2 linked regions of the Luteibacter rhizovicinus DSM 16549 genome follow. The protein of the gene in region 1 binds, or shares a complex with, the protein of each later gene. Links are inferred from orthologs where the notes say so. Each region holds a gene or a part of one and is shown on either strand. Other genes may lie near its edges. The genes, in order: uvrA and mfd.

What was found.
Region 2: the proteins of uvrA (region 1) and mfd are in contact, whole or in part, in a crystal structure (PDB 4DFC), measured with the Escherichia coli proteins. The link is inferred for Luteibacter rhizovicinus DSM 16549 from one-to-one orthologs.

What each region holds. Positions count from the first base shown.
Region 1 is NZ_CP017480.1:308,713-317,297, reverse strand. Bases 4,395-8,010 are described here. They hold uvrA (excinuclease ABC subunit UvrA), read right to left. Parts: upstream 7,631-8,010; coding sequence 4,595-7,630; downstream 4,395-4,594. Other genes in these bases: BJI69_RS01495 (DUF2059 domain-containing protein), read left to right, coding at 7,832-8,010; BJI69_RS01505 (acyl-CoA thioesterase), read right to left, coding at 4,395-4,598. In the rest of the region: BJI69_RS01525 (dihydrofolate reductase), read left to right, coding at 238-726; BJI69_RS01520 (Nudix family hydrolase), read left to right, coding at 726-1,658; BJI69_RS01515 (enoyl-CoA hydratase/isomerase family protein), read right to left, coding at 1,695-2,450; BJI69_RS01510 (DUF4139 domain-containing protein), read right to left, coding at 2,533-3,999; more of BJI69_RS01505, read right to left, coding at 4,164-4,394; more of BJI69_RS01495, read left to right, coding at 8,011-8,368. UniProt on the Escherichia coli protein: The UvrABC repair system catalyzes the recognition and processing of DNA lesions. UvrA is an ATPase and a DNA-binding protein. A damage recognition complex composed of 2 UvrA and 2 UvrB subunits scans DNA for abnormalities.
Region 2 is NZ_CP017480.1:3,209,887-3,218,856, reverse strand. What follows is about bases 3,080-7,080. They hold mfd (transcription-repair coupling factor), read left to right. Parts: upstream 3,080-3,427; coding sequence 3,428-6,880; downstream 6,881-7,080. Other genes in these bases: egtD (L-histidine N(alpha)-methyltransferase), read right to left, coding at 7,024-7,080; BJI69_RS14790 (cation diffusion facilitator family transporter), read left to right, coding at 3,080-3,359. In the rest of the region: BJI69_RS14810 (LysR family transcriptional regulator), read right to left, coding at 1-68; BJI69_RS14805 (NAD(P)-dependent oxidoreductase), read left to right, coding at 186-821; BJI69_RS14800 (23S rRNA (adenine(2030)-N(6))-methyltransferase RlmJ), read left to right, coding at 979-1,881; BJI69_RS14795 (Slp family lipoprotein), read left to right, coding at 1,910-2,416; more of BJI69_RS14790, read left to right, coding at 2,451-3,079; more of egtD, read right to left, coding at 7,081-8,010; ergothioneine biosynthesis protein EgtB, read right to left, coding at 8,007-8,970. UniProt on the Escherichia coli protein: Couples transcription and DNA repair by recognizing RNA polymerase (RNAP) stalled at DNA lesions. Mediates ATP-dependent release of RNAP and its truncated transcript from the DNA, and recruitment of nucleotide excision repair machinery to the damaged site.

The sequences.
Region 1 (8,585 bases):
CCCTGTGGTGTGTCCTTCAGGGCAGGGTAGCAAGGGCTGTGCCATGGCTTCGGCCGCGCCATAGGGCGAAGCCCGCCCCCAGGCGCCTGTCCGCGGACAGATGGACGGCGGACAGGCGGACGTGGACCGCCCGGGGAAGCGCCGGCGTTAGTTTCTTCATCACACGCGGAGGACTACTATGCGGTCCGCAAGGGCCGCCGTATGCGCCCGTTCTACCTCTCATCCGAAGGAAGCTACATGTCCGTTCACCTGGTTGCCGCGCTCGACGAGAATTTTGCCATCGGCAAGCAGGGAGGCCTGCCCTGGCACCTCCCCGAAGACCTGCGTCACTTCAAGCGCCTGACCACGGACAAATCCGTACTGATGGGGCGCAAGACGGCCGAGTCGATCGGCAAGGCGCTCCCGGACCGGGTGAACTATGTGCTTTCGCGCAAGGGCGAGGCCCCGTTCCCGGGCCAGATCACCGTGCGTTCGGTGGCCGAGGCACAGGCGAGCTGTGGCCACACGGGCCTGATGGTCATCGGCGGCGGTGAGGTATTCCGCGAGGCGTTGCCGTACGCGCGTACGCTGTACCTGACCTGGGTCTATGCCGCGGTCGACGGTGCCGACGTGTTTTTCCCGGGCATCGATTTCAAGGAATGGGCCGAGGTCTCGCGCGTGCATCACAAAGCCGACAAGGATCACGCCCACGCGTTCGACATGGTCGAATACGTCCGGAACGTCTGATGCATGTCGTTGCCGGCGTCCTCGTCGACGGCGCCGGACGGATCCTCATCGCGCAGCGGCCGCCAGGCAAGCACCTGGCGGGCATGTGGGAGTTCCCCGGCGGCAAGCTCGAACCCGGTGAAACGCCGCCGATGGCGCTGGAGCGCGAGTTGGATGAGGAGCTGGGGATCGCAGTCGATCCGCTCTCATTCGAGGCACTCGTGCGCATTCCGTGGACCTACGGCGACCGCGCGATGCTGCTGGAAGCGATCCTGGTCCGCGCTTGGACCGGCGAGGCGAAAGCGCTGGATGCGGCTGAGATTCGCTGGGCCGATCCCCGCGATATCGACCCCGCCTTGCTCGCCCCGGCCGATCGCCCGATCCTTGCCGCCACCCGACTGCCATCGCATTACCCGATCACGCCGCCCGACGTGTCCGTCGACGATGCCCTGGCCTTGCTGGCAAGCGCGCTGGCGCGCGGCGAGCGGCTGCTCCAGCTGCGCTTGCCCGGCTTGCCGACGGAAGCGGTCCACGGCATGGTCGCGCAGGTGCTGCCGGAGCTGCGTGCGCTCGGCGCCACCTTGCTGCTGAATCGCGATATCGAAGGCGCACGTGCTTTTGGCGAGGGCGTCGGCGTGCATCTGGCGGCGTCGCAGCTTCATCAGCTCGACGCCAGGCCGTTGCCGCTGTCGCAGGTCGTCGCCGCGTCATGTCATAACGCGGACGAACTGGCGCGGGCCGCGGCACTGGGTTGCGATTTCGCGACCTTGTCGCCCGTGCAGGTCACCGCCAGCCACCCCGGCGCGGAGCCGCTCGGCTGGCCGCGTTTCGCGCGGCTCGCCGAGGCGGCGTCCTTACCGGTGTATGCCTTGGGTGGGCTAGGGCCGGATGATGGGATGGAGGCGCGGCTGCATGCCGCGCAGGGCGTGGCAGGTATTCGCGGCTTTCTGTAGGACCCGATTTATCGGCGATGGATCGCAAGGCGATCCTTACCTGGACTTCAGCCGCGCAACCAGCGCCCTCAACACACCCTGCGTTTCATCCGCGAAGAAATCATCGATGAACCCCGGGTCGAGCAGGTCGGTCGTATCGCCCCAGACGGCGACCAGATCGGCGCGCGCGATCGCTCGCGTGCGCAGCATCGCCTTCGGCGGCAGCTTCAGGATATCGGTCATCCAGATCACGGCGCGCTGCACGACCTGTTCGACGGTCGCCAGTTCGTCGACCAGGCCAATGGCGTGGGCCTGCTCGGCGTCGACCATGGCGCCCGCCACGAGAAGGCGTTCCGCGCGGTAATTGCCGACGATGCGGCGCATGGCGAACTGGATCGGCTCCGGCACCGACAGGCCGACCTGTACCTCGTTGAGGCCGATTTTGTAAGGGCCGTGCGCCATGATCCGGTAGTCGCAGAACAGCGACACAACGGCGCCGCCGGCGGGGCTGTGACCGGTAACAGCGGCGACCGTGGGGACGCTCGACGCGGCGATCGCACCGCAGAGGGCAAAGAACTCGTTCCAGAATTCCTGCACGCCGGCACGATCGCGCTGGATCAGCGCCGGTACGTCCACACCCGCCGAAAACATGCCCTGGGCACCGGAAAGAACGATGCCGCGTGCGCCGTTGGACGGCGCTTCGACGATCGCTTCGCGTAGCGCGCGCACGAGGTGGATGTCGAACGCGTTGACCGGCGCGCGTGCCATGCGGATTTCATGGATGCCGCCGTCGTGCGGAAGGATGTCGAGCATGGGCGCGTGTCCGTCGGTGATGTGGGGCGATTATGACCGCGCAGCGCGGCAAGGGCATGCCGCACTGCGGTCCGGCTCGACTTTACTGGTGTGGCAGGTCCGCGTCTGCCCACGTATAGCGCAGGGCGTAATCGAGATGGACCGAGCCGTTGGCCGGTACCTCCACCTGGAACTCGAGCAGATCGGGCGTCGACTTCGTGGGCTTCACCGACGAGGACGTGACCGTCCAGGCGCGCCAGCGGCTCGGATGCTCACGTACCGTGATCGTGCGCTTCGTATCGCCTGCATTGCTCAGGGTCAGGCGGGTACCTTCGTCCATGCGATGCGAGGCCGCGTCCGCGCTGAACGAGGTCTGCTCGCGCGTCGCGGTGAGGTCGAAGGCGTTGCCGAGGGCAATCGTCGCGTCCTTGTTCTTCGGGGTGTCGTCGAGACGGCCCTCGCCGAGTAGTTCCGCGTTGCCGTCACGATCGGTGGTGAGGACGCGCACATAGCCCGAAGGCAGCGCATCGAAGGCCTTGAAGCGCAGGTTCGAGACGATCTGGGTCGACGGCGGCATGCCGATGTCGCGCTGCAGGCTCGGCGCGTTACCGTAGTAACGCATATTGGTGTCGTAGAGGGCTTCGCGCTCGCAATCGAGCGTGCGGCTCTCGTAGAGCGGCGTCTGCGTCACGCTGCCATCGGGCAGGTCCACCGCGGCGGGCAGGGTGTACGTACGTAGGTCACCCAGGGTGGCCTGGCGCGGCTCCATGGAAGCGGCGTCCATCGCCATCGCCGCCGGCGCGGCGCGGGCCATGAAGACCTTGGGCTGCGGTGGCGTCTTGGCGCGCTGCGCGTCGCCGGCGACCAGCTTCAGGGAGACATCCTTCCAGTCCCGGCCGCTTCGGTTGGCGATGCTGGCGGAGGCGTCGAAGCTCATTTTGCACGTAGCTCCCGGCGCAATGGTCGCCACGTAGGCGCCGCGCCAGCCGAGACCGGAGGTCGGGTAGTCGAGCTGGGCGGTCGTGCTCCCTGCGCTGCCGCCGGCGACCCGCACCTGCAGCGTGGAACCGCGGGCAAAGTCGGTGGCGTCGGCGGCGCGAAGCGCGGCGTAGTTCTTGATCAGGCTCGCCTGGCCACTGGCTTCGCGAATCACCAGGGTGTCGCCACCACGGACCAGGGTGCCGCTGGCGATCGGCTGGCCGGTGCTACCGATGGCGGTCACGTTATGACCGACCAATCCGGCGACGGCGCCGTCGAAGCCCTGGCCGAGCAGGAGGCGCTGGGAGACGACGCGCGTGCCCTGGCCGGGGAAGCGCAGCGACAGCGCTTCGCTGTCCAGGGCAGAGGGAAGGCCGTCGATCGAGAGGTCCTGTGCACCGCCCTTCAGATCGAAGTGGCGACGTTCGTGGACCACCGCGTATCCGTCGCCCGACACCGCCTCGCCGTTGGTGGCGAAAAGCTGATCGCTTTCGGCGCGGTAGAGGGTGAGCGCGGTGCGCTCGTCGGTGGCGGCGAAGGCTGGCAGCGCAATGGCACCGGCGATCGCGAGAACGAGTAAACGACGCGACATAGGTCTCTCTCCGTGTTGATCCTGCGGGATCATACCGGGGAGACGTGAACGGTGTAGGAGCCGATTTATCGGCGATCCCGCGCCAGCGGGCAGGTTATCGCGAGCACCCAATCGCCGATGCATTCGGCTCCTACAACAACGGCCTGGGGGCCATAAGAAAAAGCTCAGTCGTTCTGTGCGTCGGCGACCGCGTCGCGAATGACCTGCGGCAGGGGCACGGGCCGGCCGGTCTTCGTATTGATCCAGACCATGGTGACGCTGCCATCGGCGTGGATCTTCGTCGCGTCGTTGGAATCCACGATGCGGTGACCGACGGTCATCGAACTGTTACCCATGCGGTTGGCGAAGAGCTCGATCTGGATGTCGGCCGGCCACTCGATCGGCAGGCGGTAGTTGATCTCGCTGTGCGCCATCACCGGCGCGCCTTCGTCGCTGTACCAGTCGCCGGGCAGGGCCTGCAGCCACTTCAGGCGTGCTTCCTGCAGGTAGACCAGGTAGTTGGCGTTGTTGACGTGGTTATAGGCATCCATGTCCTGCCAACGGACGTCCATCGGCGTGATGAACAGCGGGAGGGGCTTGTTCGAAGCGTCGGTGCTCATGCGGTTCGTTTCTTCTTCGCGGCCGAAGCCGTCTTCGCGGTGGATTTGACGGGCGCGGCCTTGCTTGCCGGTGCCGCGGTTTTGGCAGGCGTTTTCGGGGTCGCCGGTTTGGCCGAGACCGGTTTGACGGCGGCCTGCCTGGCAACGGGCTTCGTCACGGCGGCCTTCGCTGCCGTTTTGGTCACGCCCTTCGCCGCAGGCGTGGCGACCGGCGTCAGGTGTGACTTCAGGAAGCGGCCGGTGTGCGATTCCTTCGTTGCAGCCACCGTTTCCGGCGTGCCGCTGACCAGGATGCGTCCACCACCGGAACCACCCTCGGGGCCGAGATCGATCAGCCAGTCGGCGGTCTTGATGACGTCGAGGTTGTGCTCGATGACGACCACGGTATTGCCGTGCTCGACCAGCTTGTGCAGTACGTCGAGCAGCTGCTCGATGTCGTGGAAATGCAGGCCCGTCGTCGGCTCGTCGAGAATGTAGAGCGTGCTGCCCGTGTCGCGCTTGGACAGCTCCTTCGACAGCTTCACGCGTTGCGCTTCACCACCGGACAAGGTGGTCGCGCTCTGGCCGAGCTTGATGTAATCCAGGCCCACGGCGCGAAGCGTTTCCAGCTTGCGCGCGATGACCGGCACTGGCTCGAACAGCTTGAACGCATCTTCCACCGTCATGTCGAGCACGTCGGCGATGGTGTGACCCTTGTAGAGGACTTCGAGCGTCTCGCGGTTGTAGCGCTTGCCGTGGCAGACATCGCAAGGGACATACACGTCCGGCAGGAAGTGCATCTCCACCTTGATCATGCCGTCGCCTTCGCAGGCCTCGCAGCGGCCACCGCGTACGTTGAAGCTGAAGCGGCCGGCGGAGTAACCGCGCTGGCGCGACTCCGGCACCTGCGCGTACAGCTCGCGCAGCGGCGTGAACAGGCCCGTGTAAGTGGCCGGGTTCGAGCGCGGCGTGCGGCCGATCGGCGACTGGTCGATGTCGACCACCTTGTCGAACAGCTCGAGGCCCTCGATCGACTCGTACGGCGCCGGCTGCTCGCCCGCGCCGTTGAGTTCCATCGCGGCAAGGCGATAGAAGGTGTCGTTGATCAGGGTGGATTTACCGGAGCCGGACACGCCGGTGACGCAGGTAAAGGTGCCGACCGGAATGCGAACGTCGACATCCTTGAGGTTGTTGCCCGTGGCGCCCTTGAGTTCGATCCACTTGTCGTCGCGCGGCTGGCGGCGCTTTTTCGGCACGCGGATACCGCGCTCGCCGGTCAGGTACTTCGCGGTCACCGAACGCGGTGACGCGAGGATGTCTTCGAGCGAACCTTCGCCCACGATCTCGCCGCCATGCACGCCGGCACCGGGGCCGATGTCGAGGATGTGGTCCGCCGCGCGGATCGCATCTTCGTCATGCTCGACCACGATCACCGTATTGCCGAGGTCGCGCAGACGGGTGAGGGTGCCGAGCAGGCGTTCGTTGTCGCGCTGGTGCAGTCCGATCGAGGGCTCGTCCAGCACGTACATCACGCCCACGAGGCCGGCGCCGATCTGGCTGGCCAGGCGGATGCGCTGGGCTTCACCGCCGGACAGGGAGTCTGCCTGGCGATCGAGCGTGAGGTAGTTGAGGCCGACATCGTTGAGGAAGGTCAGGCGCTCGCGGATTTCCTTGACGATCTTGACGGCGATCTCGCCGCGCCAACCGGGTAGCTTCAGGTTTTCGAAGAAGCCGAGCGCGTTGTCGATCGCGAGCGAGGTCAGCTCGGGAATCGCGCGGTCGGCGACGAAAACGTTGCGCGCCGACGGGTTCAGGCGCTGGCCGCCGCAATCCGGGCAGGGGTGGTCCGCGATGTAGCGCGAGAGTTCTTCGCGAACGGCGGCGGACTCGGTCTCACGGTAGCGGCGCTCGAGGTTGGGCAGGATGCCCTCGAACTTATGCTCGCGGGTAACCTTGCCGCCCCGATCGGTGATGTAGCGGAACGGGATGACGTCCTTGCCCGAACCGTTGAGGACGGCGTTCTGCATCGGTTTGGCCAGCTCGCGCCACGGGGTTTCCGGGTCGAAGCCGTAGTACTTGGCCAGCGAGATGATCAGCTGGAAATAATGCGCATTGCGACGGTCCCAACCACGAATGGCGCCGCCGGCAAGGCTGAGCTCGGGATGGCCGACCACGCGCGAGGGATCGAAGACCTGGGTCACGCCCAGGCCGTCGCAGGTCGGGCAGGCGCCGACCGGGGAATTGAACGAGAACAGGCGCGGCTCGAGTTCCGGCAGCGAGTAGTCGCACATCGGGCAGGAGAAACGCGAGGAGAACAGTTGCTCCGGCGCCTTCGCATCGTCCATGTCGACCAGGGTGACGATGCCTTCGCCAAGCCGCAGGGCGGTCTCGAAAGATTCGGCCAGGCGCTGCTTGATGTCGTCACGTGGACGGAAGCGGTCGATCACGGCTTCGATCGTGTGCTTCTGGCGCAGGGTCAACGGCGGCACGGCGTCGAGATCGTAGACCTCACCGTCCACGCGGGCGCGGACGAAGCCCTGGGCGCGCAGTTGGTCGAAGACCTGCACGTGTTCGCCCTTGCGCTCGCGGATCACCGGCGCGAGAAGCATCCAGCGCTTGTCGGCGTCGAGCGCCATCGCGCTGTCGACCATCTGGCTGACGGTCTGTGCCTCGAGCGCGATGCCGTGGGTCGGGCACCGCGGTGTACCGACTCGCGCGTAGAGCAGGCGCAGGTAGTCGTACACCTCGGTGATCGTGCCGACGGTGGAGCGAGGGTTGTGGGAAGTCGACTTCTGCTCGATCGAGATGGCCGGCGAGAGGCCTTCGATCGTGTCCACGTCCGGCTTTTCCATGATCGAGAGGAATTGCCGCGCGTAGGCGGACAATGACTCGACATAGCGACGCTGGCCTTCGGCATAGATCGTGTCGAAAGCCAGCGAGGATTTACCGGATCCGGACAGCCCCGTGATCACGATCAGGCGATCGCGGGGCAGGTCGAGGTCGATATTCTTGAGATTGTGCGTGCGGGCGCCGCGGATGCGAATGCTGTCCATGTGCCGACAATGTGGGGGAAGCCCCCGACTATACCAAGGGTTTTCCGCCTTCATTCCCCATCGACTTGTGACGGTTCAGCACAGGTGATTTGCGGGATCGGTAGCCGGCCGTCAAGGCGTACCCGGCCGCCCCGGACGCGGCTACCATGGCCGCTACCCCGGGGAGGGGTGTGCCATCCATCCCAAAGAGGAACGTGACACATGCGTAAGTGGACAGGGATCGCCGTCGGCCTCGTGCTGGCGGGTTGTACGGGCCAGGCGCTCGCGGCGCAGCCCAGCGAACAGCAGGTGCGCCAGTTGATGGACGCCGTAGGCATGGGCCGCATGCTCAGCCAGATGAACAGCCAGATGGCGGGCGTGATGCAGAACGCGCTGCCCTGCGTGCCGGCCAGCTATTGGCAGGGCTTCGTCGACGCCAATGCGACCAACCAGCTGATCGGCCGCATGGTGCCGGTCTATCAGAAGCATTTCACCGCCGAGGATATCGACGGCCTGCTCAAGTTCTACCGCTCGCCGCTGGGCCAGAAGGTGATCACCCAGATGCCGGCGACCATGGCCGAAGGCATGCAGATCGGTAAGGCCTGGGGCCAGGAGCGTGGCCAGCAGATGATTTCCCAGCTGCAGAGCCAGGGCACCCTGAATCCACAGGGCCAGTGCCCCGCCACCGGCACCGCCGCGAAACCGGCGGGTGCCACACCCGCGCCGGCACCCGCACCCGTGCCTTCCAAAAAGAAATAACGCCAGCCCTTGTGGGAGCCGCTTCAGCGGCGATGCCGCGGCAGCGGGCCAGCCCGAGGTGGGCTGGCATCGCCGCTGAAGCGGCTCCCACAGAAAGTGTATGCTTCTAACTTATTGATTATTATGCATATATGGGGGCGGCGAGATAATCCGTAAGGTCAGCTCGGCTTTTACTTAACCATCTGATTGACCTTGCCTTTTCCCCTTGGCTATAATT
Region 2 (8,970 bases), 2.9 Mb from region 1 along the record:
GTGAACGAGCCCGCCCGGACCAGGGCGACGAAGACGGCGAGGCGATTGAGATTGACGTCGGCGGCCATGCTGGCAACTCGATAGTAAAGGCAGACTTTACGATGAATCGCGCCAGTGGACGTATTTGCGGAACGATCCGAGGCGCATGCTTGGCCCCATCCTTCCCCTAGACAGGTTTCCCGCCCATGAAAATCGTCCTGTTCGGCGCCACCGGCAACCTCGGCAACGTGATCCTCGACGAAGCCCTCAACCGCGGCCACCAGGTGACCGCCGTGCTGCGCGACCCGTCGAAGCTCGCCACGAAGCACACCGCGCTGACCGTGGTCCAGGGCGACGTCGCGAAGCCGGCGTCCTATGCCAGCGCCCTGCCCGGGAACGATGCCGCCATCGCCAGCCTGAACGACCACGCCGACCCGGCCAACGTGCCGCGCCAGGCCACGCTGCTGCTGGAAACCCTGTCGCAGGCCGGCGTCCACCGCTTCGCCTGGGTCGGTGGCGCCGGCAGCCTGGAAACCGCGCCCGGTGTCCGCGTCATCGACGATCCAGGCTTCCCGGACGCCTGGAAAGCCTCGGCCACCGCGCAGATCGAGGCACTCGGGGTGTTTCGCGCCAGCAAGGCACCGATCGACTGGACCTATATCAGCCCCGCCGCCGAGATCGCCCCGGGCGAGCGCAAGGGCAGCTTCCGCATCGGTGGCGAGCAGTTGCTGGTGAATGCCGAGGGACACAGCCGAATTTCGACGGCGGATTTCGCCATCGGCGTGCTGGACCGGATCGAAAAGGGCGATGCCGCGAAGAAGCGAATCACCCTCGCCTACTGATCCGCGATCTGTGTGGGAGCCGATTCATCGGCGATGAGGTCAGGGCGTCACCGCTCCGTTGGCTTTTCGCCGCTGAAGCGGCTCCCACATGGTCCTATTCGCCGATAAATCGGCTCCTACGAGGGCCGGCCGGGCCCCGGCCCGCTATACTGGCCGGATGAATTACCGCCACGCGTACCATGCCGGCAACTTTGCCGATGTCCTCAAGCACATGGTGCTCGTGGCCTTGCTCGACTCGCTCAAGCAGAAGGCCTCGCCCTTCTGCTACATCGACACCCATGCCGGCAGCGGTCGTTACGACTTGCGCGGCAACGAAGCCCGCAAGACCGGCGAGGCCGACGAAGGCTTCAACATCCTCAAGACCGCCAGCGGCCTGCCGCCGCTGCTGTGGAAATGGCTGGAGATCGTGCGTGCCTGCAATCCGGGTGACGATTCGCTGCGCTATTACCCGGGCTCGCCGTGGTTCGCCGCGCACCTCATGCGCGAGAATGACAGCGCGCAGATGGTCGATACGCGCAACGACGAATCGGGCGCGCTGCGCCAGCTGTTCCATCACGACAAGCGCATCCACGTGCACGAGCGCGACGGCTACGAGGCCCTGAAAGCCTTCGTCCCGCCGAAGGAAAAGCGCGGCCTCGTGCTCATCGATCCGCCGTTCGAAGCGCAGGAAGCCGAGTTCCGCATCATCGAGAAGACGCTCAAGGCAGCCCTGGAGAAGTGGCCGACCGGCATGTATGCCGTCTGGTACCCGATCAAGCTGCGCAGCCACGTCCAGCCGTTTCATCGCTGGCTGACCAAGTGCGGTGCCAAGCGCGTGCTCGTCGCCGAGCTGCTCCTGCGTCCGGACAACTCGCCGCTGACGCTCAACGGCACCGGCATCGCCATCGTGAATGCGCCGTGGAAGCTGGATGAAACGATCCGCGACTCGCTGCGCATGCTGCCCAAGCTGCTGGGCAAGCCGGGCGAATCCGAGTACCGGCTGACCTGGCTGGTCGAGGAAAACAAGGATGAAGAACCTCCCCACGCGCCGCACTCGCCCCGTTCAGTCCGTCGGCGCTAAAGTTCAGCTACCTGCCAGGAGCTGACCCATGCGCCCGACCGTCGTCCGTCTAGCCGTCCCTGCCGCCCTGCTCATGCTGGCCCTTGCCGGCTGCGCTCCCGCGCCGATCTACAAAGCCACCGCGAACAACGTCGCCGTACCGCCCTCGCAAGTGGCACGCGAGCCGGAACGCTACGGTACGTCCGACGTGATCTGGGGCGGTCGCATCGTGCAGGTACGCAACTTCGCCGACCACAGCGAAATCGAAATCCTCGCCTACCCGCTCGACGGTTCGCAGCGTCCGCAGTCCAACGACACCGGCAACGGCCGGTTCATCGCCGCGATGCCCGGCTATGTCGAGAGCCTCGACTATCCCGCCGGTGGCCTCGTCACCGTAGCCGGCCGGATCAACGGCACCCGGGCCAGCAACGTCGGCCAGGCCTCGTATACCTTCCCCCTGGTGACCGTGAACCAGTCGCACGTTTGGACGGCCAAGGAAATGTCCGGCGGCCATCCGAACGTGAGCTTTGGCCTGGGTGTGGGCGTCATACGGTAAGATCTTTCGATCGATCACCGGGACAGGGAACCACATGTCGGGACACGCCGATTCGAAGCGCGCCATCTTCCTCGCGCTCGGAGCCAACTTCGCCATCTTCATCGCCAAGCTGGTCGCCGCCCTGTTCACCGGGTCGGGCGCCATGCTGGCGGAAGCCGTCCATTCGGCGGCCGACTGCGGCAACCAGGGGCTGCTCCTTCTTGGCATGAAACAGGCCAAACGGCCGCCCTCCCCGGACTACCCGTTGGGCTGGGGTCGCGCGCTGTACTTCTGGTCCTTCCTCGTCGCCATCCTGCTGTTCAGCGTCGGCGGCATGTTCTCGCTGTACGAGGGCGTGCATAAGCTGACGAATCCCGAGCCGCTCAAGTGGCCCTGGCTCGCCGTCGGCGTGCTCGCCTTCTCCATCGTCACCGAAGGCATTTCCATGCACGGCTGCATGCAGGAAGTGAACAAGGCGCGCGAAGGCCGCGGTCTCTGGCAGTGGTTCCGGGAAACCCGCGCCAGCGAGTTGCTGGTCATCTTCGGCGAAGACCTGGCCGCGCTGATCGGCCTGTGCCTGGCCATGCTGGCCGTCGTTGCGACGATTCTCACGGGTAACCTGATCTACGACGCGATCGGCACGATCGCCATCGGCGCCCTGCTCATCATCGTCGCCGTCGCCGTAGCGCGCGAGGTGAAGGCGCTACTCATTGGCCAGGGCGTCGAGCCGAAGCGCCGCGCCGAGATGATCGCCTTCCTCAGCGCCCGCCCGGAAATCGACACGGTCTACAACCTGCTGACCCTGCAGATGGGCACCGACGTCATGGTCGCGACCAAGGCCAGGATGGCCCCCGCGCCCACCGCGAAGGCCATGATCGAGGCGATCAATATCGTCGAGGCCGACTTCAAGGCGGAATTCAAGGACGTGCGCTGGAGCTTCTTCGAGCCGGACATCGCCGACTGAGCCCACACAACCCGTTCGCCCCCGGGTAGTACAATCATCGGCTTGCCCGCAGCTGACAAGCCGACTTCATGCCTGTAGCGCTTCCCCGCCCGCCGCTCCCCGCCAACGCCAAGACCCGCCGCTACTGGGCCGTGCCCCATGGTTCCTCGTGGGCGCTGGAGGTGGCCGAGGCGGCCCGGGCGCACGAGGGCCTGCTGGTGGTCGTCGCCCGCGATACCCGCAGCGCGGACAACCTGGAAGGCGAGCTGGCCGTCTTCGCTGGCGAACTGCCGGTGCTGCACTTCCCGGACTGGGAAACCCTGCCTTACGACGTCTTCAGCCCGCACCCGGAAGTCGTTTCCCAGCGCATCGCCACACTCTACCGCCTGCCAAGCATCAAGCGCGGCGTCCTGGTGGTGCCGGTCGCCACGCTGATGCAACGCATCGCGCCGCGCACGCACATCACCGGGTCGGGGCTGGTCCTGCGCAAGGGTCAGAAACTCGACATCAGTGCCGAACAACGCCGACTGGAAGCCGCCGGCTACCGCAACGTGCCCCAGGTCGGCGAGCCGGGCGATTTCGCCGTGCGTGGCGCCTTGATCGACATCTTCGCCATGGGCGCGAACGAGCCCTACCGCGTCGAGCTGTTCGACGACGAAGTGGAATCGATCCGCACCTTCGATACCGAGACACAGCGCTCCCAGCAACAGGTCGACAGCGTCGACCTGTTGCCCGCGCGCGAATTCCCGGTCACCGACGAGGCCGCGAAGAACTTCCGCGCCAACCTGCGTGAGCGCTTTCCGATCGACATCCGGCGCTGCAATCTCTATCAGGACATGAAGGAAGGCGTGACGCCCGGCGGCATCGAGTACTACCTACCGCTGTTCTTCCCGGCCACGGAAACCCTCTTCGACTACATCGCCGGCGACGCCCTCTTCGTGCTTGGCGACGGCGTGCTCGACGCTGCCGAACAGTTCTGGACGCAGACCTCCGAACGCTACGACCAGCGCGCGCACGACATCGAGCGCCCGGTGCTGCCGCCGGCCGAGATCTACCTGCCGCCCGAGCATCTGCGCGAGCGCCTGAACAAGCAGGTCCGCATCGATGTCGTGCCGAAGGGACAGGAGCACGCCGTCGATCTCGGCACGATGCCCGCCCCTGAAGTACCGCTCAACCGCAAGGGCGAGGAGCCCGGCACCTCGCTGCGCCACTTCCTCGCCAGCTACAAGGGCAGCGTCCTCATCGCTGCGGATTCCGCCGGCCGTCGCGAAGCGCTGATCGAGCAGCTTGCCGGCGCGGGCGGCATGAAACCCGTCATGGTCGACGGCTGGAAAGACTTCCTCGCCAGGGACGAACGCTTCGCCATCACGGTCGCCTCGCTCGAGCAGGGTTTCGCGCTGACCAAGCCGGCGCTCACCGTCTTCACCGAGCGCGAGCTGTTCGGCGAACGCGTGCGCACCGACCGCAAGAAGCGCGTCGGCGCCGCGCGCGATCCCGAAAGCATCATCAAGGACCTCACCGAGCTGTCCATCGGCTCGCCCATCGTGCACATCGACCACGGCGTGGGTCGTTACCAGGGCCTGGTGTCACTCGACGTGGGCGACATGCCCGGCGAGTTCCTGACCATCGAGTACACCAAGGGCGACAAGCTCTATGTGCCGGTGGCGCAGCTTGGCCTGGTCAGCCGTTACACCGGAACCGCGCCCGAGCTGGCGCCGCTGCATTCGCTGGGCGGCGACGCCTGGGAGCGTGCACGCAAGAAGGCGGCCGAGAAGGTCCGCGACGTCGCTGCCGAGCTGCTGGCGATCTACGCGCAGCGCGAGGCACGCCAGGGCGAGTCGCTCTCGATCGACCGGCAAATGCTCGAGGAATTCGCCGCGACCTTCCCCTTCGAGGAAACCGCCGATCAGCAGGCGGCGATCGATGCGGTCATCGTCGATCTTGCCGCGCCGCGCGCGATGGATCGCGTGGTCTGCGGTGACGTCGGCTTCGGCAAGACGGAAGTGGCCCTGCGCGCGGCCTTCGCCGCCGCCACCGCCGGCAAGCAGGTCGCCGTCCTGGTGCCGACCACCCTGCTCGCCCAGCAGCACTACCGCAACTTCGCCGATCGCTTTGCCGACTGGCCGGTCCGCGTGGACGTGGTCTCCCGCTTCAAGTCGAAGAAGGAAACCGATGCGGCGCTGGAACGGCTGGCCGACGGCCAGATCGACGTCATGGTCGGCACGCACAAGCTGTTGCAGGCGGACATCCGCTTCAAGAACCTCGGCCTGGTCATTGTCGACGAGGAGCAGCGTTTCGGTGTGCGCCAGAAGGAGCAGCTGAAGAAGCTGCGCGCCGAAGTGGATCTGCTCACCCTCACCGCGACACCGATCCCGCGCACGCTGAACATGGCGATGAGCGGCCTGCGCGATCTCTCCATCATCGCCACGCCGCCCGCGCACCGTACGGCTGTGCGAACGCTGATTTCGACCTACCAGCCCGCGCTCATCCGCGAAGCGATCCAGCGCGAGCTCGCGCGCGGTGGCCAGGTGTACTTCCTGCACAACGAAGTGGAATCGATCGAACGCATCGCCCGCGAACTCGGCGAACTGGTTCCCGAGGCGCGTATTCGCGTCGCCCACGGCCAGATGCCGGAGCGTGAGCTCGAGCAGGTCATGGCGGATTTCCATCGCCAGCGTTTCAACGTGCTCGTGTCGACGACCATCATCGAATCGGGCATCGACATCCCGACCGCGAATACCATCGTGGTCAACCGCGCCGACCGCTTCGGTCTTGCGCAGCTGCACCAGCTGCGTGGCCGCGTGGGCCGTTCGCACCACCGCGCCTATGCCTACCTGATCGTGCCCGATCGCAAGGCCATGACGGCCGATGCGGAGAAGCGACTGGAAGCCCTCGCGTCGCTGGAAGAACTGGGCGCCGGCTTCACCCTCGCCACGCACGATCTCGAAATCCGCGGCGCCGGCGAAATGCTCGGCGACGAACAGTCCGGCCAGATCCAGGAAATCGGTTTCGGCCTGTACACCGAGCTGCTCGACCGCGCGGTGCGTGCGCTGAAGTCGGGCAAGGTGCCGGACTTCGATCTCACCTCCGAGCACGAGACGGAAGTGGAGCTGCACCTGCCCGCCCTGATCCCGAACGACTACCTCCCCGACGTGCACGCGCGCCTGACCCTCTACAAGCGCATCGCCAGCGCGCGCAACGACGACGGCCTGCGTGAGTTGCAGGTGGAAATGATCGATCGCTTTGGCCTGCTGCCGGACCAGACCAAGTGCCTGTTCGCCGTCGCCCAGCTGAAGCTCATGGCCACGCCGCTCGGCATTCGCAAGGTGGACTTCGGCGCCAGCGGCGGCCGCATCACCTTCCGCGACAAACCCGATATCGACCCCGTCGCCCTGATCCGCCTGATCCAGACCCAGCCACGCATCTTCAAGATGGACGGCCAGGACAAGCTACGCGTGATCATGGAACTACCCGGCTCCGCCGAGCGCATCCGCACCGCGCAGGACACCCTGGTGTCCCTGGGCGCGAGAAGGCCTGGCTAACCGGCCCATGTGGGAGCCGCTTCAGCGGCGATGCTTCGCTATGGTAGGAGCCGATTCATCGGCGAAAACCCGGTCGCGAAAACCTTCAGGGTTTCGCTACGCAGGGATCGCCGATAAATCGGCTCCTACCTAGAGCAGGCAGCTCAGGCCGCGGCAGGCGTCGAACGCACCAGATACTGCACGCTGAAACGCTGCTCCCGATCCATCCACACTTTCGCCACGCTGAGCCCGGCCTTGGCCGCCATCTGGGCGAAGTCGTCGAGCGAATACTTGCAGCTGTACTCGACGTGCATGGCCTCGTCCTCGCGGAAGGCGAAGGTGTCGTGGCCGACATGCACATCCTGCCGTTTGGTGCTCACCAGAGCGGTCTCGATGCGTCCTGCCAGCGCGTTGTAGCGCGCACGATGACGGAACGCGCTCACGTCGAAGTCCGTGCCGATCTCGCGATTCAGGCGAACCAGCATGTTCAGCGTAAAGTCGTTCGTCACGCCAGCGGCGTCGTTGTACGCGGCTTCGATCTGCGCTGGATCCTTCTTCAGGTCCACGCCGATGATGATACCGCCGCCGTCACTCATCTCGGTGCGCATCAGGCGAAGAATGCGGATCGCTTCCTTCGACTCGAAATTGCCGATCGTCGAACCCGGAAAATAGATCGCCGTGCGGCGCGGCGAACGCGAGGCGACGGGGAGGCGCAGTGGCTGCGTGAAGTCGGCGCATACCGGCTGCATCGGTACATCGGGAAAGCGCGTAGCCAGCTCGGCCACGCTCTCCATCAGGGCGGACCGGGAGATCTCCACGGGCACATACGCAACCGGGGTGACCAGATGCTCGAGTAGCATGCGCGTCTTGATGCCGCTGCCACTGCCGTACTCCACCAGGCGCACATCAGGGCCCAGCGTATCGGCGATGTCACCCGCATGGTCGCGCATGATCGCGATCTCGGTCCGCGTGAGGTAGTACTCGGGCTGCTCGCAAATGGCCTCGAAAAGCGCCGATCCGCGCTCGTCGTAGAACAGTCGCGACGGCAGCTTTTTCGCCTTCATCGCGAGGCCACGGCGAACGGTATGCAGCGTGTCCTCGACATCCGGATGGCGGTCGTCTACACGGATGTCTTTCGGTTGAGCGCTCATCGATCGTTTCCCAGTCGTATCCCCGAAAACTGCCAACGGGCGTGGGGAGGAAAGAAGTTCCGGTAGGTCGCACGAACGTGGTCCGCAGGGGTAGCGCAGGATCCTCCGCGCAGAATCCACTGCCCGTTCATGAACTTGCCGTTGTATTCGCCGAGGGCCCCGGCCAAAGTCCGGAATCCTGGGTAACTGACATAAGGGCTCATTGTCCATTCCCAAACGTCGCCGTACATCTGACCGAGTGAGGACTCGAACGATGAGGCTCGAGGTTTGAACGCCCCGCTATCCTGAAGGTTCCCGCGCACGGGCAAGGGTGCTGCCATGGTTTCCCATTCCACCTCGGTGGGAAGCCGCGCGCCGGCCCAGCGCGCGAACGCGTCGGCTTCGAAATAGCTGATGTGACAGACAGGCGCATGCGGGTCGATCGCATGACGCCCCTGCAAGGTGAATTCGGTCTCCAGTGCCTCGTCCCAGTACAGGGGGCGTTGCCACTGCTCCGCCTGTACGAGGGCCCAGCCGTCGGCCAGCCACAGCGCGGGCTGGCGATAGCCCCCGTCGGTGACGAAGGCCAGGAACTCCGCGTTGGTCACCGGGCGGTTGGCCAGGGAGCCCGCCTGCCGGTACGTGCGATGCCGCGGACCCTCGTTGTCGAACGCGAACCCGTCACCGCTGTGACCGATCTCGACGATACCTTCGTCGAACGGCACGAAGGCCAGGGCCGGCGCGGCCATGGAAAGCGAGCGCGGCGCATCCGGCGCGAACGCTGGCTCGAGCGGGTTCTGCGCGAAAGCGTGCTTGATGTCGGTGAGCAAGAGCTCCTGGTGTTGCTGCTCGTGCTGGACGCCCAGTTCGATCAGTGCCGGCAAGCTGGCATCGTCACCGCGCGCGATCAGCGCCGCGATCGCTTCGTCGACGCGACATCGATAGTCCCGCACCTCGTCCAGCGCAGGCCGCGTCAGCAGG